3 regions of the Paenibacillus sp. sgz302164 genome follow, and region 1 is predicted to be linked to each of the others. Evidence: riboswitches for the same ligand, from Rfam matches in the RefSeq annotation. Region 1 holds a riboswitch; each other region holds the start of a gene.
What was found. Region 1 has a riboswitch for cyclic di-GMP ahead of AC0LWT_RS03690 (non-ribosomal peptide synthetase). Riboswitches for the same ligand answer to the same signal wherever they lie in the genome.

Region 1 (5,026 bases):
AGAGGGAGGCCGCCATGTTCATCCGGTTTTTGCGGCCCTCCTGAGGGTCGGCTTCCGGACGGGTGTTGGCCAGCACAACCGCCGCAAATCGCTCCGGCGCCTTGCGCAGCAGCGAGAACACTACATAGCCGCCCATGGAGAAACCGCCAAGGACGGCTTTTTGTATGCCCAGCTTGTCCATCAGAGCGAGGACATCGTCGGCATACCGGCTTAGCGCGATGTTGGATGCCGGGACAGCGGACTGCCCCATGCCGGCGAGGTCCGGGATGATGGCCCTATAACCTGCGGCGGCAAGCGCATCCGCTTGACGGCTCCACATCCGGTGGTCCAGCGGAAACCCGTGCAGCAGGATGACCGGGAGCCCTTCTCCCTGGCTTTGGCCCAGATCTTGAACAAACAATTGAGATTCATGAATCGTCATTTTCACGGATACCCTCTCCTCCGGTTATGTCTTGAAGTTGTTTCCTTTTCATCGTACACGAATTGATCCCGGTTTTCCATCTCCGCCCTGCCGAAGCCGCTTTTTGAGCGCTCGCCAAGGGCTTTTTTTCACCACATAAGAATGTTTAAGTTCTTTACAGCGCTAAAGCGTGTAGAACTGCATTCTTATTGGCGAATAAACCTACCTCTAAACGCGGTCGCTCATCTTCGAAAGACCTCGATAGAGGTTTATCTCATATTCGCGGGCGTAGAACGGCATTCTGATCGGCAATAACACGCAGCGCGGTAGAAAACCTCATAGTCGAATAAGACTAGTATGGGGCTTCAAGGGCCGTAATATGCCCGAGTTGCTGGAAATTACTTCTATATAACGTGTCCGAATCAGGACGATTTTAGTTCCAGGGAAGTAGAAAAATAGCGAACGATATCGAAAAAGTTATGTAATATACCAAAATATTATGGTTAACTCATACTTCCCTAACAATTGCTTGATATCCTCAAATCATCGCGAATCCATTAACCATTTTAAGGCAACGAAGGATACAGTATGAAGAATTGGAGTTGAATCGAATGACAAAAAAACCGTGGTCTACGCAAGAATTGGACAAACTTATTCGACTTTCCAGCGAGTGTCCCCCCGTTGTTATTGCCAAAGAACTATCCCGCCCCGTGACATCAGTCCGTAAAAAAATGAGGGAAATCGGGATTAGTTATGTAACCGGAGAACAATGGAAAAAACGACAAATTCAGTACCTTATCTCCGACGAAGGCAGCTTGTACAAAAATCAGGTAAGCCCGTCGCCGCAAAGCTCCGATCTGGAGTCCCCAGTGCTTGACGAGTTCTGGAAAACGCTAGTAACGATGGCGAGATTGGCAAAAAAGAGAGGGAAGCGGGTCGACGTGCTCTCTTTTATCGATACATACCGAAAAATACGGACAGGCGGTTAAAGTTTAAGCCTGCTGTCCTGGATAGGCGGACTACAGCCGCCCGCCCTACTTAAACTGCAAAAGCACATACAGCCTCCGGACGGGGCCGCTCAAGACGAGACGGTTCCGGCGGAGGCTTTTCTCATTTTTTTGTTGCAAGATGGTCTGGAACGATGTCGAAAAAACGAAAAAAACGCTGTCGATTCATGTATTGGAAGCGGTTACTTGTAATTTATATGAACCGGCGCGGATAAAGCCGGGCCTTTCGTGTTAGGGGCGTCCTAAAAAAAATAAGGTAAATTTTACTAGTAACCTCCAATAAAATTATTTATTAAAATACCGTAACTAGTATATCTTTCCTAGTGTTTTATTATATGTAAAGTAAATATATCTATATAAATACAAATTCTACAAATATTCGACAAAGGCAAACCTATGGAAACGTAGGGACGCAAAGCCATGGCCTAAGGCATCGCATTACTTTTTCACAAGAGATGAGATGCTATGGTCGACAGGTTGCCGGGTAACAGGGGCTCCCCTTTTATTCGGGGTGGGCCTTTTTCGCTTTGGGGTGTTAAAATTTTTCAAAGTTTCCAAGACCAAGAGATTATTTCGCATGATGGGGGGAGTAATTATGCAAAAGCACTTTTTACCATTAACGCATGCTCAAAAACGGATTTGGTATACCGAGCAGTTTTATCCCGAAACCAGCGTTTCAAATTTGAGCGGTATCGTTAAATTAAAATCCGCAGCGGGGATCGACGACCGGATGTTGAACCGGGCCATTCGTCATGTGGTCCACAGCAATGAAGCGCTGCGCTTTAAGCTTGCGCTTGATGAGGCGGGCGAACCGCGGCAGTACGTTGCCGATTGCGAGGATTTTGATATCGAGTGGGTGGAAGTTCGTCAAACGGGAGATATCGATGCCGTGACGGAACGGGCGCAAACGGAGGCCTGCCGGCCGATGGCGCTCTACGATAGCGAGTTGTTCCGGTTTATCGTCTTCAAGATCGGCCCTGCGGAGATCTGGCTTTTCGCGGCAGTGCATCATATCGTTTCCGACGGGATTTCCATGGTGATGCTGGGGAATCAGCTCATCGATCGCTATTTGGAGCTGGTCAAAGGAACCGACGCCCTGCAAACGAGCCAGCCCTCTTATGTGGAATATATTTTGAGCGAAGCGGAATATGAGAAGTCCGAACGGTTTCAAAAGGACCATAAATTTTGGAATGCCCAGTTCGATTCCATTCCGGAGACCGTGTCTCTCAAACGAGGGGATTCCTATTTGGTCGAGACGGATGCGATTCGATTGACGGAAGAAGTGCCCGCTTTTTTACATGAAAAAATCGGAATGTTTTGCCAGGAGCATGGGATCAGCGTTCTCTCGCTGTTTTTAAGCACTCTCCATATTTATATGTCGAGAGCGACGGGGCAAACCGAGACGATTCTGGGAACGTTTATGGGCAACCGTACGAATGCAAAGGAAAAACAGATGTTCGGGATGTTCGTTTCCACCATTCCGGTAAGAGCTCACGTTGATGAGAACGCGGATTTCCTCAGCTTTGCCAAACGGATCATGAAGGATCAATTGGCGGTCATCCGGCATCAGAAATATCCTTATAACCAGTTGATCAGTGATTTGCGCGTCAAGCATGGACAATTGAACCGGCTGTTCGGGATATCGCTCGAATACCAGGTCATGTTATGGACGGAAAAGGAAGGTCTCTCTTACATGATCGAGCCCTTGTTCAGCGGGCATGAAGTGAACGATATTTCGATCCATGTCAAGGACCGGCCGGATACGGGCATGCTCATGATCGATATGGATTATCGTTCGGAAATATTCGAACCGGAAGAAATAAAAGCTTTGTACCGCCGGCTATTGACATTGCTGGACCATGCGCTGACCTTTCCCGAGAAGGCGATCCGGGAGCTGGCATGGCTGCCGCAGGCCGAGCAGGAATGGCTGCTGCAGCAGGGAAGGAGCCCGCGTCTGGGATATGACCGGGAAATGACGCTGCATGGCTGGTTTGAGCGGCAAGCCGCACGGAATCCCGAGCAGACTGCCGTATTCTTTGAAGGCGAACAAATGTCCTACCGGGAATTAAACGAACGTGCTAATCGCCTGGGTCGTCTTTTGCGTGAAAAAGGAGTTGTGCCGGACGCGCCGGTCGCGATTTTGCTGAACCGGTCCGAACGGGCGATCATCGCTATGCTCGGCATCCTGAAAGCCGGCGGAGCTTATGTGCCGATCGACCCCGGATTTCCGGAGGAAAGAATCCGGTTCATGATCGCGGATTCGGGCGCGAACATCGCCGTGACGGAAGCGGAGCTGGCCGGCCGATACGATTTGCCGGTATCGGAACAAATCGTCTTTGAAGACGTGGAGACGTCCGGGGTGAGCAGCGGCGGGAATTTGCCGCCGAGTGCCGGCTCCGGAAATTTGGCGTATATCATGTATACCTCGGGGACGACCGGCAAGCCGAAAGGCGTCATGATCGAGCATCGGCAAGTCTGCCATTTGATCGAGGGATTGCAAAGGCAAGTATATGAGGCGTATGAGCCAGGCCTCCATGTGGCGCTGCTCGCTCCTTTTCATTTCGACGCATCGGTTCAGCAAATTTATGCTGCGCTGCTGCTGGGACATACGCTGTATATTGTTCCCCGAGCAAAGGTGACGGAGGGGCGGACTTTAGCCGGGTATTATCGCGACCACGCGATCGAAGTGACCGACGGTACGCCGGCTCATTTGAAAGTGTTGGCTGCGGCAGCGGATGAGTCCCGCGGATTAAGTCTGCGCCATTTACTGATCGGAGGAGAGGCGCTGCCTCGCGAAACTGTCGGCAACATATTTGATTTGTTTGCCTCAGAGGAACTGTCCCCTGCAATCACTAACGTGTATGGGCCGACAGAATGCTGTGTCGATGCTTCCGCCTATGACATTACGCAAGCTGCCTTCCATTTGACTCAAGGGAGCGTTTATCTGCCAATCGGCAAACCGCTTGGCAACAACCGCTTTTATATCCTGGATGCCTATGGGCGGCTGCAACCTCCGGGGGTGGAGGGTGAATTGTACATTGCCGGAGATGGAACAGGCCGGGGGTATTTGAATTTGTCGGTACTTTCGTCCGCCAAATTCGCTCCCGATCCGTTTGTGCCGGGTGAAATGATGTACCGTACGGGGGATATCGCCAAGTGGCTGCCGGACGGGAACGCAGCATATGCCGGTCGGATCGACGATCAGGTCAAAATCCGCGGGTACCGGATTGAGCTTGGCGAAATCGAAGCCGTGCTCCACAAGCATCCGGAAGTCGGCAAAGCGGTGGTGCTGGCTCGTCCGGAAGCGCAGGGCGGAGCGGAGCTTTGCGCCTATCTGGTCTGGAAAAACCGGGAGCGGCCGGCCGCTCTCTCCGAACTGCGCAAACATCTGGCGGTCGAACTGCCGGATTACATGCTTCCGGCTTATTATGTAGAGCTGGACGAAATTCCGCTCGCCTCAAGCGGCAAGATCGACCGGAGAGCCCTGCTGCAGCATGAGGCGGCAGCAGCCGGCGGCGCGGAATATGTCGCTCCGGGAACCGGCCGGGAGCAGCAGCTCGCCGATCTTTGGCAGGAGGTTCTCGGCATCGCCCGCGTCGGGATTTACGACAATTTCTTC
Region 2 (5,026 bases), on a different contig from region 1:
ATCCATGCCAAGGAAAACACTAACAAATAAAACGCTATAAACAGCACTTCGATCCGTTCTACAAACTTGAATTCAATTATTTTCAATACATTGACCCCAGGCTCGTTGTATCCGGAAATTTCGTCCGGGCTGAAATAAACAAAACAAATGATTGTGACGAACAAATGTATGAACATTGTCATCGTATTTGAGACGACAATGCTCGCGGAAGCCTTTTGCTTATTTTGCAAAAACGGATACAACATAAACGTCGTTGAAAATCCTATGTAAAAATAGAGCGCTTCCGGCACGCCCTTCATAATAGGCATCCACCCTTCCTTCAGCACGGGAAGCAAATGAAGCCAGTGAGCTTCTTTTAGCGGAAACAAATAAATAACCGGTATCCATAGTGAAAGGAGAAATACAATTTCCGCATATCTTCCCACAACCCGAAGTCCCCCACGAACAATCACATACGTAGGGATAACCAGCAGCAGCATAAGGAGAAAGGGCGAAGTTTGCTGCAGCAGCCAGGCCTTCGTCATCAATATCGTGTATATGAGCCCTGTGTATCCGTAGAAAAAGAGATAGATAGCAAACAGGATGGCTCCCGCTCTGCCCGCCCATTTGCCCCAGTATCTGGTCAGCAAATCCAGCAAGGTATCATCGGGATTTTTTTGCATGATCCGGATCATGATCAGACTTGCCGCTATCGTTAAAACCCAACCGAGAATGAGCGAGATCCAGCCGTCCGTACCCGCCTGTTCGGCCATTATTCTGGGCAGCGCTACAAAAAAAACGCTCACTTGCAAACCCGAATTGATAAAAATATACTGCAGGGAGGTAATCGTATGACCCGCATTTTTGTTCATTTATCGTCACCCTTGGGACGGCTGGGGCCTTGCCGCATCGGTTGAACCGGTCTCGCGCTGACAGGACGCCTGTCCATTTTCCATAACGGCAGGCGAACGAACGCGTCCTTCCAATCGACCAGCCGGATTGGCGCGAGCGGAGTGCTGTAAGGAGTTCCGAGCGATTCCAGGGAAATGAGATGCCCTATCATCGTCATCATTCCGATAATTATTCCGACAAAGCCGAACATCGAAGCGGCCACCATCATCGCGAAGCGAATCAGCCGAATGGCGGCGACCATATCGTAGTTGGGCAGGATGAAAGAAGCGATGGCGGTAAAAGAGACGACAATAACCATAATATTGTTGATGAGCCCCGCCTGTACGATTGCCTGGCCGATGACGATGCCTCCGACAATGCCGACCGTTTGCCCGACCGGAGCGGGCAGCCGAATTCCCGCTTCCCGCATCATTTCAAGCGTGAGCTCCATAATGACCGCTTCCACAAAAGGAGGGAACGGTACGCGCCCTCTGAATTCCCCGATCGTGAGCAGCAATTTGATGGGAATGATCTCAAAGTGGTAAGAAATTACAGCTATGTAGAACGCCGGCAAAAAGACGGCGACAAAGAACGCAAAAAGTCTCAGCAGCCGGATAAAAGTAGCGATCGACCATCGTGTGCTGTAATCGTCGACGCTCTGAAAAAACGATGTGAACGAGGCCGGACCGACGAGCACGCTCGGAGAACGGTCTACGACAACGACGAATCTTCCCTGCAAAACTTGCGATGCCGCAGCATCCGGCCGTTCCGTCAAAATAAATTGCGGAAACGGAGAATACGGATTATCCTCGATCAGCTCCGCCAACTCGCCGGTATTGATGATCGTGTCGATATTCAGCATCTGAATCCGGTCTTCCAGCTCCTGCAGCACCTCGGGATGCGCGACATCCTCCAGGTATAGAACGGATACGATAGTATGCCCGCGTTGCCCTACTCTTAATTCCTTTATTTTCAATTCGCGGTTGGGAATGTAGCGCCGGATAAGCGCAACGTTCTGAGTGCTCGTTTCAACAAAGCCTTGATGCGCTCCTTTCAGGGACGCCTCAAGCTGCGGATCTGCAATCGCCCGCTGCGGCCAGCCCTGCGTATCGAGAGAATACGACTCCGCCCGTCCGTCGACAAAAAGTATGCTGCGGCCATGCAGAACTGCGACCTCGATTTGCGCCCACGCCTGCAGCGTAATAACCTGACCGATTGTCAAAATAAAATCGCCGTCCGCATCGTCGCTCCCATCCTCGAATTGAAGCGGGCGGAGCACGTTGTTGTTGATCGAGTTTTTATCCACGAGCCCGCTCAAATAAACAAGCGCGGCTTGCTCTCCCGTGCGCTTGATTGTAAATTGCCGTACGATCAGATCGGGAGTTTGCGTAAACAGGTTATGTAAATCGGCGATATTTTGCGATAGGGACGTACCGATGGAGTCGTTATTTTGCTGACGATTGGACCTCTGCGGGGCTGAATGATACTTTCTCCTGCCGAACAAGTTCGAAAAGCGCATCGCTCATCACCTCATTTTTGATGTCTGCTTCTGCTGTTCCATTGAACGATGGTATCAATTATAACCTTGCGAATTGTCCCTAATCTTATGCATAGCTTGCGCAAATAGATTGACACTAACTTGCTGCGACGAATCGCCAGCGCCGTGTTTGAATAAAAAAAGCCCGCGGTTATTGATGCACCGCAGACCGGATATCCATGACTTTTTTCAATTTGATGTCTTGTTTTTGTACGAAGTAGGCCTCGACCTGATTTTTCAAAATAAAGGCCCGCAGCGCATTCGTTTTATTTTCCGGAATTTCAACGTATCGGACTCCGTAATAAAAAAAGCCTGCACCCAAAGCCTCTCTTCGGACGATTTCGGTTACGCAAGATATGGAAAAACCGAGCAGAAGTTCGATTTCGAGCTGCGCGTTATTTTCCAGACTCATATTTTTATCCGCGTTCATATTGTTTTCAATCACAAATCCTACGCCGCTCAAGCTGATATTTTTGACGCTAAGGCTGATCGGATGCTCGAAACTTTGCTTGTTTCTCTTATTCTTGTCATGCAAACTGTGCAGCAAACCGCCCTGAACGACATCGATTCGCGGGTGCTCCCTCTTCTCCGTAAACTTCTTCCGGTTATCGGGCGGATTAATCACGATGATCGAACCCTCGTCTTTGGCCACGACCGACGTCTCAAAAACGAATAGCCCCGATTTGGAATAAACCGTAATCTTGACCTTGTCCCCAAGTCGGAAAACATCATATTGAGGTAGCTCGATTTCAATAATGTCGCCAAGCACGTACGTTACTATTCCCGTCGCTACAAAATCGCTTTTATCCAGCACCGCTTTGCTGTCAATCAAAATTTCCGCGTCGTTGCCTTCCTTGCTTCCGTAGATTTTGACCAAATCCATCTTTCTCTCCCTATCCGACAGCTTCATGGCATATCCTCCTGTTCTCTACAAACAGATTAGGCTATAAATAAAAAAATAGACTGTCCCTTCCTGTCGGGGCAACCTATTTACCTAAATCAAACAAGCTTGATTTCCGGTAACCAGGCTGTCATGGTTCTTGTAGAACTTTAGACCCTCGGCTTTGCGTCCTTGTCTTTCGGCAAGTTTGCCCTTATCAAATCTGATCTCGTTATGTATGCGATTATACCTATCAGTAGGTTAAAAGACCTAAAATTTTAATTCTAGTATACCTAGTTTAGCCGTCGGATTCAACCGTTTTCGCAGGCAGCTTGATTTCAGAGCGGCGAGTCCCTACAATGAAACTCATATATCCACAAATTTTCAACTTATCCACACACTTGTCCACAGAATGTTAACAACGAATGCTTGTTCGACTTCTATTCACATGTGGATAACATTTTTTAAGCGAGGTGTCCCCTGTGGATGAACATATATATTGGATGCGGGAAGCGATCCATGAAGCTTTGAAAGCCGAAACGATCCGTGAAGTTCCAATCGGCGCTATTGTCGTGCGTGACGGTGAAATTATAGGCCGCGGCTACAACCTGCGCGAAACGTCCCTGGATCCGACCGCTCATGCCGAGATGATCGCGATCCGCCAGGCCAGCGAGCATTTGCAGGCGTGGCGTCTGCTGGACTGCAAGCTCTACGTCACGCTGGAGCCGTGTCCGATGTGCGCGGGAGCCATCGTTCAATCGCGCATTCCGCAAGTGATCTATGGTACCGCAGATCCCAAAGCAGGGTGCGCCGGCACGCTGATGAACCTGCTGCAGGAAGAACGTTTCAATCACCGCGTCGACGTAATCAGCGGCGTGCTGCAGGAAGAATGCGCAGCGCTGCTGACCCAGTTCTTCCGCAAGCTTCGGAACAAGGTTTAGAAGTCTGTTCGATCCGAACCTAGATTCCTAGACCGGCAAGCTGGCAAGGCAAGAGCACGGTTGCATGACGAAAAACTCCGTGTTAAAATAGTCTTTGCTATGCGCCCGTAGCTCAGCAGGATAGAGCGACAGTTTCCTAAACTGTGCGTCGCGGGTTCGAATCCCGCCGTGGCGCGTATAACCCTGCTTTAATCGGGTAGAATCAAACGCAATTTATGCGAACTTCTTACGGTAATAAACGTAGGAAGTTTTTTTATTTATGGACTTATGAGCTGGCTTATTTCGAAGCACAGGTTAACAACGCGCTGGCGCGCATACTCCTCAGTCAGAAAACAGCCACCTTCATACGGCAAAAGCCGCGATTAGTGCATGCAGTTCCGTTGGCGCAGACTGAATGCGGACATACGTTTTCAAATCGATCGGAATCTCAAAGCCGCCTGAGGACGTACGCACGTATGTCCCATCTTCGCGCAACTTTACGCGTGATATCGTAACGATTTCGTCTTCCGGTTCGAGAATCAACGCTACATTCTCTATTAGTAGATACGCATTCCAATCAAAAACTAACATTTCATTAGCAACGTCATCCCGATGTTTCATTCGTACCGTTATCTTGCGAATAGCCATCACCTCCTTTCCGGTCAGGACGCTCGCGTGTAAACTGAGGTTCCGTATGTGAAATGAAATTTATAATATCATTTTGAGTTATTATCTTAAATTGATATTAACCCAATTTGTTAATAACGTCAAGCGTTGTTATTGTGGTAGAATGGAAATTAATAGGAGCGTGGTTTTCGT
Region 3 (5,026 bases), on a different contig from region 1:
CGGCGGCAAACCGCAAGCTCGGCACACAGATGAAAGCGACAGGGGAAGTAATGGCCATCGGCCGCACTTTCGAAGAGTCGATTCATAAAGCGATCCGCTCGCTGGAAATCGGTGTGCACCGTTTGTTCCTGAAAGAAACGGATTTGCTGGATAAGGAATCGCTGGAGCTTCGCCTGCAAAAGCCGGACGACGAGCGCCTGTTCCTTCTGGCTGAGGCGTACCGCAGAGGCTACACGGTCGAGCAGCTGCAAGACTTGACGAAAATCGACTGGTGGTTCCTGAACAAACTGGCCGGCATGATCAAATATGAGGCGGAAATCGCCAAATCCGATCTTTCAGCGGCATTGTTGCTGGAGGCGAAGCGCAAAGGGTTTACGGACCGGGCTATCGCCGAAATCCGCACGCTTGCCGGCTGCACATCGTTTACGAAAGAAGCGGAAGTGCGCGCTCACCGCTTGCAGCAAAACATCAAGCCTGTGTACAAAATGGTAGATACTTGCGCGGCCGAGTTCGAAGCTTCGACGCCTTACTACTATTCGACCTATGAGCAAGAGGACGAAGTAACGGAAACGAACAAGGAGAAAGTCGTCGTGCTCGGCTCCGGTCCAATCCGTATCGGCCAAGGCATCGAGTTCGACTACTCCACCGTGCATGCGGTGTGGGCGATCCAAGCCGCCGGCTATGAAGCGGTCATTATCAACAACAACCCGGAAACCGTGTCTACGGACTTTAATACGTCAGACCGCTTGTACTTCGAGCCGCTGTTCTTCGAAGACGTGATGAACGTGATCGAGCGCGAAAATCCGATCGGCGTCATCGTGCAATTCGGCGGCCAAACCGCGATCAATCTGGCGGCCCCGCTGGACAAAGCCGGCGTGCGCATTCTCGGTTCCGACCTCGAAAGCATCGATACGGCTGAAGACCGCAAAAAATTCGAAGCGCTGCTGGGAAAACTGCAAATCGCGCAGCCGCAGGGCGGTACGGTAACGTCCGTCGATCAGGCGGTAGGCGTTGCCGCAGGACTTGGCTATCCGGTGCTCGTTCGTCCTTCTTACGTCCTCGGCGGACGCGCGATGGAAATCGTCTATTCCGACGAAGAATTGCTCAGCTACATGGAGTATGCGGTGAAAATCAATCCGGAGCATCCGGTTCTGATCGACCGTTACATGCTCGGCAAAGAAGTCGAAGTCGATGCGATTTGTGACAAGGAAACGGTTCTGATCCCGGGCATTATGGAGCATATCGAACGTGCAGGGGTACACTCCGGCGACTCGATCGCCGTCTACCCGCCGCAGACGGTTTCCGCTGAAATTAAACAGAAGATCATCGATATTACGACAAAAATTGCGCTCGAACTGAAAGTTGTAGGACTGGTCAACATCCAGTTCGTCATCTTCAACGATGAAGTGTATGTGATCGAGGTGAATCCGCGCTCGTCCAGAACGGTTCCGTTCCTGAGCAAAGTGACGAACATTCCGATGGCGAATGTGGCAACCCGGGTCATCATGGGGCAAAAGCTTGCCGATATGGGCTACGAAAGCGGCTTGTGGCCGGAAGACCACTACGTATCCGTGAAAGTGCCGGTGTTCTCCTTCGCGAAGCTGCGCCGCGTGGACACGACGCTTGGACCGGAGATGAAATCGACCGGCGAAGTGATGGGCCGCGATACGAACTTTGCAAAGGCGCTGTACAAAGGCTTGATCGGCGCAGGCATGAAAATTCCTGCTGCAGGTTCGGTCGTCGTAACGGTGTCGGACAAAGATAAAGACGAGGCGATTGAAATCATGAAAGGTTTCTACCGTCTCGGCTACAAAATTATCGCCACAGGCGGAACGGCCAAAGCGCTGGAAGAAGCCGGCCTCCCGGTAACGACAGTGAACAAGCTGAGCGAAGGCTCGCCGAACATTCTCGACCTGATCCGCGGCGGCGAGGCGCAGTTCGTCGTGAACACGCTGACGAAAGGCAAAACGCCTGAGCGTGACGGCTTCCGCATCCGCCGCGAAGCGGTGGAGAACGGCGTTGTCTGCATGACGTCGCTTGACACGGTCCGTGCGCTCTGCAACATGCTTGAAGCGGTCAACTTCTCCTCCCGTGCCATGCCTGTGCATGCTTAAGGGGCGGTGAGTGCGAATGAGTACCTACACTCGTGCGGACGTTGCCGGAAAGATCATGGTCGCTCTGGATTACCCGACAGCCGAAGGGGCCAAGGAGCTGCTGCGGCAGCTCGAAGGCATCCCTTGCTATATGAAAGTGGGCATGCAGCTGTTTTTCGCTGCGGGCCCAGGCTTTGTAGCCGGTCTGAAGGATAAAGGCTATAAAGTGTTTTTGGATTTGAAAATGCACGACATCCCGAACACGGTGAAGGGCGGGGCGGAGAGCATTACGCGCCTCGGCGCGGATGTGTTCAACGTCCATGCAGCCGGCGGCAAGCGGATGATGGAAGCGGCTCTCGAGGGCGTGGACAAAGCCCTCGCTCCGGGAGCGGGACGCCCGATTGTCATCGGCGTCACCCAGCTGACCAGCACCGGCCAGCAGGTGCTGAACGAAGAAATCGGCCTGACAGGCACTGTCGAGCAGGCCGTGCTTCGCTATGCCCGCCTGGCGCAGTCGGCTGGGCTGCAGGGCGTCGTTGCGTCACCGCTTGAAGTGACGCAAATCAAAGCGGCGTGCGGTGACGCATTCGTCACCGTAACGCCGGGCATTCGCCCTGCGGGCGCCGATATCGGCGACCAGACGCGCGTCATGACGCCGGCTGAGGCGTTCGCGCAGGGCACCGATTTTGTCGTGATCGGCCGCCCGATTACGGCGGCGGCCGATCCCAGAGCGGCGATGGAGTCGATCATCGCCTCCGTCGCGCTTTGACGGGCCTGCCCCTACATTCGAAAGGAACGGTGTGAGAGAACATGAGTCAGCTTGAAACGATAGCGAAGCGAGTTGCTTCCTCATTATTGGAGATAGGAGCGGTAACGCTTCGCCCGCAGCAGCCTTTTACGTGGACATCGGGCCTCAAGTCGCCGATTTATTGCGATAACCGGCTGACCATGTCTCATCCGGCTATACGCGAGCTGATTGCAGACAGTTTTGTGCTGCTGATCAAGGAAAAGTTTCCGCAAGCCGAAGTGGTCGCCGGCACGGCGACTGCCGGCATTCCTCACGCGGCATGGGTCGCACAGAAGCTGGGCCTGCCCATGATATACGTCCGTGACAAAGCCAAAGGCCACGGCAAGGAGAACCTGATCGAGGGGACTGTTAAGCCCGGTCAGCAAGTCATCGTGATCGAAGACCTGATCTCAACCGGCGGAAGCTCGCTGAAAGCGGCTTTGGCCGTTAACGATGCGGGGGCGAAAGCATTGGGCGTTCTCGCGATCTTTTCCTATCAATTGGATAAGGCGGCGGACGCTTTCCGGGAAGCCGGAATGCCGCTTCATACGCTTTCCAATTATACGAAGCTGCTTGAAGTAGCTTTGGAGCAAGGAGCAATCAAAGAAGAAGACATGGAACTCCTCCGCTCCTGGCGGGCAAATCCGGCTCAATTCGGACTGTAATCTTGCGCAGAAATTGACGATTTAGGATAAATGGCCTATACTGAAGGGGCGCAAAGTTCTGCCTGACATCTGCGAAACGGCAAACGGCGCGAAAGCGTCTGACGCAAAGCTACAGGGGCTAATCGGCTTGCAGCCGTACGCCAGCCAGCTACCGAACGGTGAGAGGAGGAAGATTATGAGCGTAAATGCCCCGCTATCCGCGGTCGGAAGCGGCAATGCTTTGCAGCAAGCAGTCGGACTGCAGCTGCTGAAAAAAATCAATGATACGCAAACGGCGCAAGCAAGCGTGATGCTGGAAGATTTCGCGAAATCCCAGCAGCAAGTTGCGGCGGCCGCCGCTTCAGTCACCCCCCACTTGGGGCGCAGCATCGACATTCGTGTATAATTGCACAAAGCCGGGAAGCTCTACCTTTTCGAAAAGGAGAGCTTCTTTTTTTGTGGCTTGGCGCGCACCGGATTAATACTTGCTCGTTAAGGCCTAATTGGTCTGGCAACGTAGAATGAGCCTCGCATTTACGAGTTTGTCGCGCAATATTCTTGCAAAAACCCCCATGACGTCGTGGACATCACCCCACAGAATGAAAATAATTCAGGTCTATTGTGTCTATTTTCGTATAAAGTGGAGCATTTTGCGCTTTGACGAGCTTGCCGTGGTAAATTCCTGCAGAACGCGGAGCATTTTGCGCATTGACGATCTTGTCGTGGTATTATCCTGTAGAAAGTAGTGCTTTTAGCACTTTGACGAGCTTGCCGCGAAAAATTCCTGCAAAAGTGCAGTTTTTTTCGTATTAACGAGCTTGCCGTGGTAAATTCCTGCAAAAGTACAGTTTTTTTCGCCCATATACGGGGTTAGCGCCAGTTTGGTCGGAAATTCCTGCACAATCGCAGGCTTTTCCTCCAAACGAGCCGTATCCATCGAAAAAGCCTGTACTTTTGCAGGTTTTGCTGGAGCTATGCCTCTTTTCAAACGGCTGGGCCGTTCTAATTGGGTGGGGATAGAGTGCCTTCCCGCAGTTAAAGCCGACAATGTACATCTTACCAACAAGCGAGGGCGGGCGGGGGATGCGATTACGATGCGGCTCCAGTCAGGCGAAGCCGTTTCTCAACGCCCGCAAATCTCAGGCGCGCGTTGTGTCGCCAACGCATGTCGACGCTCAAAAAAGCATAAAGAAAAAAGAAACTTATGGCAACCTGGTTGTTGATAAGTTTCTTTTTTTGGGGTATGATGCGAGTATTGAAATGATAACAATTCTCAACTCGGGCGGAGAACTCGGGAAGCGTCCTTACAGGCTGTTTGTGCCGGCCCGAGCGATGACGCGGATCGATCGCACTGCGTGCGGTGTTGCACGGCATGACGCCGGTCGACCACGGCCACACTGCTACAGCCTGTAGCGGAAAAGGCTGGTGGTGGTCGGCCGCCGTCGAGCGTTTCGGCAGCAGCTACAGCCCGCAGAGGAATAGGCTGCTGGTGGCCGGCAGCC

Region 2: it holds a riboswitch for cyclic di-GMP, as region 1 does, so the genes downstream of both, AC0LWT_RS36565 (PilZ domain-containing protein) here and AC0LWT_RS03690 (non-ribosomal peptide synthetase) in region 1, are expected to answer to the same signal.
Region 3: it holds a riboswitch for cyclic di-GMP, as region 1 does, so the genes downstream of both, AC0LWT_RS27060 (YjfB family protein) here and AC0LWT_RS03690 (non-ribosomal peptide synthetase) in region 1, are expected to answer to the same signal.

Annotation. Positions count from the first base shown of each region.
Region 1 is NZ_JBVYOL010000002.1:11,748-16,773, forward strand. Features, by position in the region: gene AC0LWT_RS03680 (alpha/beta fold hydrolase) at 1-421, opposite strand, end outside; gene AC0LWT_RS03685 (hypothetical protein) at 1,012-1,389, shown strand; cyclic di-GMP riboswitch class I at 1,785-1,892, shown strand; gene AC0LWT_RS03690 (non-ribosomal peptide synthetase) at 2,003-5,026, shown strand, end outside.
Region 2 is NZ_JBVYOL010000042.1:13,756-18,781, reverse strand. Features, by position in the region: gene AC0LWT_RS36575 (GerAB/ArcD/ProY family transporter) at 1-851, opposite strand, end outside; gene AC0LWT_RS36570 (spore germination protein) at 848-2,389, opposite strand; gene AC0LWT_RS36565 (PilZ domain-containing protein) at 2,559-3,317, opposite strand; cyclic di-GMP riboswitch class I at 3,423-3,510, opposite strand; gene tadA (tRNA adenosine(34) deaminase TadA) at 3,770-4,228, shown strand; tRNA gene AC0LWT_RS36555 (tRNA-Arg) at 4,330-4,404, shown strand; gene AC0LWT_RS36550 (hypothetical protein) at 4,571-4,855, opposite strand; gene AC0LWT_RS36545 (helix-turn-helix domain-containing protein) at 5,026-5,026, shown strand, end outside.
Region 3 is NZ_JBVYOL010000019.1:7,541-12,566, reverse strand. Features, by position in the region: gene carB (carbamoyl-phosphate synthase large subunit) at 1-2,114, shown strand, start outside; gene pyrF (orotidine-5'-phosphate decarboxylase) at 2,131-2,862, shown strand; gene pyrE (orotate phosphoribosyltransferase) at 2,904-3,545, shown strand; cyclic di-GMP riboswitch class I at 3,614-3,701, shown strand; gene AC0LWT_RS27060 (YjfB family protein) at 3,721-3,930, shown strand; gene AC0LWT_RS27055 (hypothetical protein) at 4,276-4,572, opposite strand.